Regions from separate parts of the Psychrosphaera sp. genome, predicted to be linked through region 2. Evidence: predicted binding sites of a transcription regulator. Region 2 holds the regulator's gene; each other region holds the start of a gene.
What was found. Region 2 encodes FliA, which starts transcription of late flagellar genes. Its sites were predicted from a motif close to CTAAAGNTNNNNNNNNNNNNGCCGATA; they were not measured.
Positions count from the first base shown of each region.

Region 1: the regulator FliA is predicted to act here: its motif matches at 1,361-1,387, upstream of pomA (flagellar motor protein PomA).
Region 3: the regulator FliA is predicted to act here: its motif matches at 1,797-1,823, upstream of AC4E96_RS05405 (DUF5610 domain-containing protein).

Region 1 is NZ_CEYNSH010000007.1:28,127-31,407, reverse strand. It holds gene AC4E96_RS03465 (flagellar motor protein MotB) at 1-557, opposite strand, end outside; gene pomA (flagellar motor protein PomA) at 560-1,321, opposite strand; gene AC4E96_RS03455 (exodeoxyribonuclease VII small subunit) at 1,543-1,785, shown strand; gene ispA ((2E,6E)-farnesyl diphosphate synthase) at 1,792-2,691, shown strand; gene dxs (1-deoxy-D-xylulose-5-phosphate synthase) at 2,698-3,281, shown strand, end outside.
Region 2 is NZ_CEYNSH010000024.1:34,067-37,347, reverse strand. It holds gene AC4E96_RS08760 (protein phosphatase CheZ) at 1-452, opposite strand, end outside; gene cheY (chemotaxis response regulator CheY) at 473-856, opposite strand; gene AC4E96_RS08750 (RNA polymerase sigma factor FliA) at 931-1,653, opposite strand; gene AC4E96_RS08745 (MinD/ParA family protein) at 1,664-2,518, opposite strand; gene flhF (flagellar biosynthesis GTPase FlhF) at 2,511-3,281, opposite strand, start outside.
Region 3 is NZ_CEYNSH010000012.1:43,262-46,542, reverse strand. It holds gene rluF (23S rRNA pseudouridine(2604) synthase RluF) at 1-363, shown strand, start outside; gene AC4E96_RS05405 (DUF5610 domain-containing protein) at 411-1,769, opposite strand; gene AC4E96_RS05400 (glutathione S-transferase family protein) at 2,021-2,998, shown strand; gene ctlX (citrulline utilization hydrolase CtlX) at 3,116-3,281, shown strand, end outside.

The DNA.
Region 1 (3,281 bases), on a different contig from region 2:
TCTCTAATTCGGATAATGATCTGTTGACCTAGTGACTCTAGCTCAATCGCCCCATCGATAATCTCTTGCTGCATTTGCTGCGCAATTTTCTTAAGTAACTCATTTACTTCTTCTTGCTCTGCAGACGACTCGGCTGAAGACTCTGATTCGGCATCTGCCGTTGCCGAACTCATACCACCACGCATTTCTGCGGTTTGCTCTTGTCGACCACCGGCTGATTCGTCTTCACCTTCTTCGAACTCGAGTACTTGTTGAGTGATTTCAATGGTTTGTTGCTGAATGATTTCAATTGGCGTTGGTTCTGGACGACCTGGACGGAATTCTTGTGCAATCACTGACGTCCCTTTTGGAATGTCTTTAACTTCAATTTTGTTTTGAACACCAAAGGCAAACTTCATCGAACCTGCGATTTGCTTAAACTTAAGTACATCCATCTCTGCAAAAGACAAAAGCAAAACAAAGAAACACATTAATAGTGACATCAGGTCAGCAAAGGTCCCCATCCACGCGGGGAGACCTTCGGGGGGACATTTCGGGCATTCTTCTTCAGCTGACATGATTATTCCTCAGTGTCTATTTCGCGTTTTGAAGCTGCCAAATAGTTGCGTAACACACCCTCAATAACTTTTGGGTTTTGGCCATCTTGAATACCCAAAACACCGTCCATGATTAAGCTTTGATTTAATTTTTCTTCTTCTACACGAAGGCCAAGTTTGTGAGACATAGGCAAGGCAATAACGTTTGCTAAGAATGCACCATAAAGAGTGGTTAATAGTGCTACCGCCATAGCTGGACCAATTGATTTCGGGTCATCCATGTTGGATAACATAGCAACCAGACCAACCAGCGTACCTATCATTCCCATCGCAGGCGCTATATCACCCAGGGTTTTGAATATACCAGCACCTAATTCGTGTCGTTCGGTTGTCAGAGAGATATCTTTGGATAATGTGGCTCGTACGACTTCTCCGTCATGACCATCAACCAACAAATCGACACCCTTTTGTAAAAATGGATTTGAAATTTCAGCTTCTTCTAACGCTAAAAACCCACCCTTACGGGCTGAATCTGCCAATTCAACGATTTTTTCAATCAGTTCTTCTGGGGTTTCAATTTTAAAGGAAAATGCTTTACCAGCAATTTTACCGGCACTGATAAATTGAGGAAGCGTATAGTTAGAGAGGAGTACAAACGTTGAACCACCAAATACGATAGCAATTGATGGGACGTCGACGAACATGGCAATACCGCCACCCAAAATCATCGCCAACAAGATAAAGCCAATAGCGCCTATCATTCCTACAATACTAGCTAAATCCACAATTTACTCCCGGGCAGTTGTTCTGTTTCTAAGTGTAATTATCGACAGTTATTATCGCAACTTAAATATTATCGGTAAGTTATAGACTTAAGTGCGCACTTATTCACCAATTTACATTCATTTTAGCGCATTACAATTGAATAACCATGCCTTTTAAGATACCTTTACCGGCTAATTTTGGCGGTCGTGTAACAAGCAAAAATAGAAGCGAATATAGACTTATGTCCGAACAAAAAAATGTCACCTTTGAGTCAGCAATCAGCGAACTAGAAACTATTGTACAACAATTGGAATCTGGTGACTTGGAGTTGCAACAGTCTTTACAATTATTCGAGAGAGGCATCGAACTTACTCGACAAAGTCAAAGCCGTTTGCAAGAGGCTGAGCAGAAAGTTCAAATTTTGATGGAAAAACAAGGTAGCCTTGAACTTCAATCATTCTCTGAGAATGATCAACAAGGTTAACGATTCATGTCCATCAATATAAAAATGGCTGACTACAAGGCTCGTATTGAGACTGTCCTTGACGCAAAGCTAGAACAGGCTGACATTGCCGACGTCAAGCTAAAAGAAGCAATGCGTTACTCACTGTTATTAGGTGGCAAACGCGTTCGTCCATTTTTGGTTTATGCAACAGGTGAAATGTTTGGTGCTAAACTAGAAGACTTAGATGCTGGCGCCGCAGCCCTTGAGTCGATTCATAGCTATAGTTTAATTCATGATGACTTACCTGCAATGGACGATGACGAATTGCGCCGTGGACAGGCGACGTGCCATATCAAGTTTGATGAAGCGACGGCCATTTTGGCCGGTGACACACTGCAGTCGTTTGCGTTTTCTAGTATTGCCAATCACACTTTTGCCTCGGTCGGTTTAACAAACCAATTAGCACTATTTGGCTTGATTGCAGATGCTGCCAATCAAATGTGCGCGGGTCAAAGTATCGATTTACAAAATACCGACGCTCAAAATGCCGCCAATAGCGACTTAACGCTTGATGCGTTACAAAACATGCACAAATTAAAAACAGGCGCTCTGATTGTAGCGGCCGTTAAAGCTGGAGCTGTCATTGGCAACGCGAATGACACTGAATTAGCCAGTTTAACTAAATATGCCGAAGCAATTGGATTGGCCTTTCAAGTATGGGATGACGTATTGGATATTACATCTGATACCAAAACACTTGGCAAACCGCAGGGGTCTGATGTCGCAGCAAATAAAACGACGTATCCTGCTTTGTTAGGACTGGAACAAACAAAACAAAAAGCTCAAATGTTAGTGTCTGATGCACTAGCGGCTTTAGATGAATTGCCTTATCAGACGGACACCTTACGTCAATTAGCGCAGTATATTATACAAAGAGATCATTAAGTAATTATGACTGTCAACATAGCGGATTATCCGAATTTACAAAAGGCTCTATTGCCACCAGAACTACGCCAACTTCCGCAAGAACAGTTGCGTTCAGTTTGTGATGAGTTACGTGCTTATCTATTAAACTCAGTAAGCAAGAGCTCTGGTCACTTCGCATCCGGTTTGGGCACTGTTGAACTGACGGTTGCGTTACATTACGTTTATAACACTCCGTATGACCGACTCATTTGGGATGTGGGCCATCAAGCCTACCCACACAAAATTATCACTGGTCGTGCCGAGCAAATTCACACAATCCGTCAAAAAGATGGACTGCATCCTTTCCCATGGCGAGAAGAAAGTGAATACGACACATTAAGTGTAGGCCACTCGTCTACGTCGATCAGTGCCGCACTCGGTATGGCGGTAGCCGCCGAAGCAAAACACAAAGCTAATCCTAGCGACCCAATTCGCAAAATCTGCGCAGTTATCGGCGATGGTGCGATGACGGCTGGTATGGCATTTGAAGCAATGAACCACGCCGGTGATATCAAGCCAGACATGCTTGTCGTTTTAAATGACAATGACATGTCTATTTCTGAAAACGT
Region 2 (3,281 bases):
TGTTCCGCTTGTTGCATAAAGTCATTGATGCTGTAACACAAAGACTTAAACTCACCGAGTTCTATTTGACGTTGCATGAGCTTTTCCCATTCAGGCTTCAGCTTTGCAACGTCGCTGTTTATTTTGTCTGCCAACGGTAAACTTTCATCAATGGCATCCATTGTTTTGTTTGCCGCTTGCTCTGTGATATTCATCACGTAATTTAGGCGCTCTTTAGCGTCTGGAATATCATCAGTTGCCAAATTTGCAATTTTTGGGTCTAACTGAAAATTGCGCAAAGAGTCGTGCAATTGACGAGTTAATTTACCGACTTCATCAAAAAGCTCACGGTTTTCTTGGCTGGTTAAATTCTTAACTATTTCGTTAGCAGACTCGTTGTCACCCGCTTCAAGCGCAGCTACAAGCGCTTTTGCGTCGTCAAGACTAATCTGCGGAGTTGTCTCAGAAGACATACACACCCCTTATTTTTAGATTATTCTAGACGTTCGAAAATTTTGTCTAATTTGCCTTTCAGCGTTGCCGCTGTGAAAGGTTTAACGATATAGCCATTAACACCAGCTTGTGCGGCCGCGACAATTTGTTCTTTCTTCGCTTCTGCAGTTACCATCATTACAGGCAAGTGCTTTAGGTTGTCGTCTTTGCGAATTTCACGGAGCAAGTCAATACCTTGCATGCCTGGCATGTTCCAGTCTGTAACAACAAAATCAAAATCACCGTTTTGAAGCATCGGTAATGCAGTACTGCCATCATCCGCTTCAGACACATTAGTGAAGCCAAGATCGCGAAGAAGGTTTTTGATGATTCTTCTCATTGTTGAAAAGTCATCAACAACGAGAATTTTCATATTCTTATCCAAAGCATCCTCCAGTGAGGTAAATTATTAAAATACATTAATTATTATTAATAAAAATAACCAAGTTACAAGTTTAATTACTGCCAATCTTTCATTCTTGCCTTCAATCGCATCATCGCTTGGCTGTGAATTTGACTAACTCGTGACTCACTTACGTTTAAAACAGAGCCGATTTCTCTTAAATTTAGCTCATCATCATAATAAAGCGACAAAATAAGTGCTTCACGCTCGGGTAAAGACTTAATCATTTCGCCTAAGTTCTTATAAAATGCACTTTTCTCTAGTTGCCCGTAGGTCGAATCGTTTTCATCAGCATCGTCGACAAACAGCACATCTTCAGTCACACCTAGGTCTTCAATACCGACTACTTTACCCGCCGCAGCCTCTTTAACCATAGTGTAATATTGGTCAAGTGGTATATCTAAAGCTTCGGCTACTTCGGTGTCTTTCACATCGCGGCCAAGTTTAGATTCTAGTTCATTTATTTTATCTGCAACCAAACGAGCATTGCGGTGAACGGAACGCGGTGTCCAGTCCCCTTTTCTTATTTCATCGAGCATAGCGCCACGTATTCGAATACCAGCAAAGGTCTCAAAGCTAGCCCCTTTACTGTGATCGAAATTTTTGGACGCCTCTAACAAGCCGATCATGCCGGCTTGAATTAAGTCTTCAACTAGCACGCTATCAGGCAGTCGAGCTGCCAGATGGTGAGCAATCCTTTTTACTAGCACAGCGTGCTTTTCCACTATATCCGTCAGTGTTTGTTGAGCTTCGTAGGCCGTTGCTACTTTGTTGTTCAACAGAAACCTCTTAGTTGACCAGTTGCTCTAAAAAAAACTCTAAATTACCGGACGCATGACTCGGCGCCGGCCACTTGTTAATTTTAGCAGCTAGTGTCTTAAACGCGACGGCTGAAGGTGAGCGAGGAAACGCATCAACAATAGCTCGTTGACGTCTAACTGCTTTTCTTAAATTATCATCAAAAGGAATAATAGCAGTTAGTTCCAAACTTACCTCTAAAAATCGGTCTGTTACTAACGTGAGTTTTTTGAAAAGGTCCTGGCCTTCTTTAATCGTTCTGACCATATTTGCCACAACTTTAAATTTGCTTACCCCATGATCTCTGTTTAGAACCTTTATCAGCGCATAAGCATCTGTAATTGACGTCGGTTCATCACAGACGACAACTAATACTTCATGAGAGGCTCTTGAAAATGATAAGACCATGTCAGAAATACCTGCAGCGGTGTCTACAATAAACACATCGACTGGGGTTTTCATTTCGCTGAACGCTCGGATGAGTCCGGCGTGTTGGGCTGGGGTTAATTCGACCATGTCAATGGAGCCCGATGTTGCTGGTACAATTTTTATACCGTGTGGGCCCTCAACAAGAATATCATCTAGCTCTGCTTCGCCAGACAATACATGGGACAGATTTTTGTGAACTCGTAAGCCAAGCATTACGTCACAGTTTGCCAGACCTAAATCGGCATCCAATACCAGTACATTTTGCCCAGACTGGGCGAGTGCAATAGCGGTGTTTAGAGAGACACTTGTTTTACCAACGCCGCCTTTTCCACCAGTTACCGCTACTACTTTTGTTTTTTTCGCTATCGACATATTTCGTAAACCGCTAGCTTGATCGAGAGTGTTATCACTAATCATACATGGCTACTGCTTTTGGCACTACCTTATTATTTTTATTAGAAACTTTTTCTTTAAGTTCATATAGCTGATTAGCTTTTTGCACAATTTTGTCGGCATTTGCAACCCTTATGTCCTCAGGGACTCGTTGACCGTTGGTTAAATAACCAATTGGCAGTCGATTGTGGATTGCCACACTGATTAGCTCACCTAAACTTAATGATTCATCTATTTTAGTAAAGATACAGCCAGATAGTGGAATTGTTTTAAAATGTTTGACACTTTCTTGTAAAACACTCATTTGAGAGGTTGCTGACAATACCAAGTAATTCTTAATGTTAACTCGAGAACGCGTCAAAAGTTGGTTAAGGCGTTCTGTCAGTTTAATGTCGCGCTGGCTCATACCAGCAGTGTCGATTAATAACAGCTTCTTATCGCGTAATTGGTAAATTGCTTCTGATAACTGCTCTGTATCTTTTGCTTGCTTAAGCGGGCAGCCTAAAATTTTTGCATACGTCGCCAGTTGTTCTAAAGCACCGATTCTAAAGCTATCAGTTGTAATTAGACCTACTTTGTCAGCACCGTGAATCTGCGCAAAACGAGCGGCTAGCTTTGCAATCGTTGTCGTTTTACCAACGCCAGTTGGACCTACAAGTGAATAAACACCACCACGTTTAATAATCTCGTTGTCCGTGGTACTTAATTGTTCTGTCAAAGAACCAAGCATTTCTGGCCATGCCTTGTTTGACTCTACATTGTCATCAACGAAGTGAGATAGGTGCTC
Region 3 (3,281 bases), on a different contig from region 2:
AAGATTTTACGTGCCGAAAATGCGCACCAAAAAGAATACGTTGTTACCGTGGACAAACCTTTAAACGATCGCTTTAAGTCGAGAATGGAAAAAGGTATCCCAATCTTAGGTACCGTAACTAAGCCATGCAAAGTAAAGCTATTAGGCCCTAAGCAGTTCTCGATTATTTTGACCCAAGGTCTCAACCGCCAAATCAGACGCATGTGTGAATACTTAGGTTATGAGGTCACTAAGCTTAAGCGTACTCGAATTATGAATGTCGACTTAAAAGGGCTTAGACCAGGGCAATGGAGAGACTTAACCGCAAATGAAATGAAACAAATCAATGCGGCGGTCAAAACATCTAAGAAGACCGCCAGCTAACGACCGCATTTTAATTAGGCACACTGAATAAGAAAATGGATGTGTGCCTAATCATCACCCTCTGAGTTCACATTAGGGTTGACTAACAAACGCTGTGAATATTGCTCAATAATCGTTTCTGAAAAAGAATAAAGTTCGACTATCGATGAGCGCCCTGCTTGTTTATTGAGCTCAGACATATTCTGAATTAAATCAGACACCAATGCTTTAGGCTCGCTAAAACTCTCTTGGGCTTTATTAAGACTCTGCGCAATTTGTGCCGCGAACTTACCTAACGGTTTTAACTCTGACAACACCCCTGGTTTTAATAGGCTATCTTCAGACTGATAGGCTTGAACTGCTTTGACAGAGGACGTTTGACTTAGATTGACAGAGAACGAGCCAATTTCAGTACTGTCATAACCAAGGCTCAATGCTTTCTCTAGGGCTTTCTGCATATCACCACCGTAGAAGTCTTCACTTAGGCTGTTCACTTGCTGCAATAAATCGTTAATTGCTTCGAGTTCGTCTTCATCTAAATCACCGTCAATACGCAATGCAAATTCACTTTGTTGACCAGCTTCTACTCCAAAGGCGTTAAAGGACTGCGCGCTTTGACCGCTACCCTCTCCAGCGTAACTGCGCTGACTAGAGAACTGCTCGGCACTAAGCCATTGTAACGAGCGTGCATTAATTTCAACAACGTCACCATCTCGTGTTTCTAGTTTGAAACTAAAAGCACGACCTTCTGATGCGGAAAACTGGTTGTATTGAGATTGAACGCCTGTATTAGAAACTGGACTTCCCTCACCAGCATCGACATCATCCGTATCGTCATCCCTATTACTAACTCTGCCAGCTTCTACTTTATCGACAAACGCCTCTGCGTCGTCACCTAAGTACTCTTTTGCCAACGCTTGTAGTCCATCTCTGACTTTACTATCCGTTAAACCCACATCAGACTCTACATCTTCTGACATCAATCCCATATCAGATAAGATTGAGTTGGCTTCACCAAACCCAGATTCGTACCCTTTTAATGCTGCTTCTAGGCGACTTGCTATCTTCTCTGCTGACGCGCCATTTTCACTATCAGCTTTTAATTGGCGGTCGATAAACTTAAGTATATTACCGGATGCCACTTCGGCGCGTTTTTCTTTTGCCGCAAGTAGCGCCTGCTCAATCTTATCGGCTTTAGCATCAGGTATTGCGGGCTTTATTGACCCTTGAAGTGAATATTCTAGTTTCTTTAAAACCGTTTTTTGAAATAGAGAAAAGCTCGACATTTGTTGACCAGAAAGGGTCACTGTCGAAGTTGGAGTACTGCTCTGAACACCTTTAGGCTGATCTTCGCGTACATCTTTGGTCGGCCTATCGGTCTGTCTAGACTGCAAAGATTGCAATCGATTCGGATCAAATTTAATCATGACATACCTACCTTATTTGTTACTTTTTATCGGCCTGTGACAAAGAACCTTGAACGATTTTTAATCCAACCTGTATGCTATTAAAAAGATTCAAAAAATCGAATAATAAACACAACTTTTAGCAATTATGCTTTAGGGTTTTGTTTGCTAATCTTAATTCACGCGCTACAAAAACTAATACACAGGTATAACCGTAGTGCAAATGTAGTAAACATAAAAGTGCAGTTAGCTGAAACTTAAAGGGGTGAGTAATGGGCTTGTTGGTAGACGGCAAATGGCAAGATAAGTGGTACGACACCAAAAATAATGACGGTAAATTTAAACGAGAAAGTGCCAAGTTAAGAAGTTGGGTTACACCTGATGGCGAAGCAGGACCTAGTGGTGAAAGTGGCTACAAAGCAGAAAAAGGCAGGTATCACCTCTATGTCTCACTTGCATGCCCTTGGGCACACCGCACGTTAATATTCAGAAAGCTAAAAGGACTAGAAGATTACATCAGTGTGTCGGTAGTCAGTCCGGATATGCTTGAGAACGGCTGGGAGTTTGATACATCAAACCATTCATCAGGCGACGACTTGTTTGGCCACAAATACATGCATCAAGTTTATACCCAAAATATTTCGGACTATTCAGGTCGTGTCACTGTGCCTGTACTTTGGGACAAAAAAACCAACACCATCGTTAGTAACGAATCTGCCGAGATCATTCGCATGCTAAACAGCGCATTTGATGAATTGACCGGTAACAAGGCAGACTTTTATCCTGAAGCGCTTTCTGCAGAAATTGATGAAATTAATGAATTTGTTTATCACAATATCAACAATGGCGTCTATAAATGTGGCTTTGCAACTGAACAAAAGGCCTACGAAGAAGCGTTTACGGACCTGTTTTCAGCGCTGGACCAGATTGAAGATAAACTGAGTAAGCAACGCTATCTCGTCGGTAAAACATTAACAGAAGCGGATTGGCGTTTATTCACAACACTTATCCGTTTTGATGCGGTTTATGTGGGTCATTTTAAGTGTAATCAAAGGACCATCGAGAGTTATCCACATTTGTCCGGCTACGTCCGCGAGCTTTATCAATATCCAGGTGTTGCTGAAACCGTAGACTTTTATCATATAAAACGTCATTACTACTTCAGTCACACGATGATAAATCCAACTCAGGTGGTACCCAAAGGTCCAAAAATAGATTACTTTTCTGACCATTCCAGAACAAAACTGTAGCGGTAACTGACTGTTTTTGCCGTTCGTCTCAAACAGTAAAAACATAGGTTGTGTAAAGGGAAAGGGTCTCTACAATAGCCGCTTTCCCATATCCGCTATTAACACATGAGAGTAACAATGTCCTACACAGCTCAAGCACCTAGTACGGTTGTGATGGTTCGCCCACACCACTTTGTTTCTAATCCACAAACCGCTGGGGACAATGCGTTTCAACAATCACCAGACTCACCAGGTGATATTGCTCAATTAGCTTTTCAACAAGTTACTAGCGCAGCCGAAATCA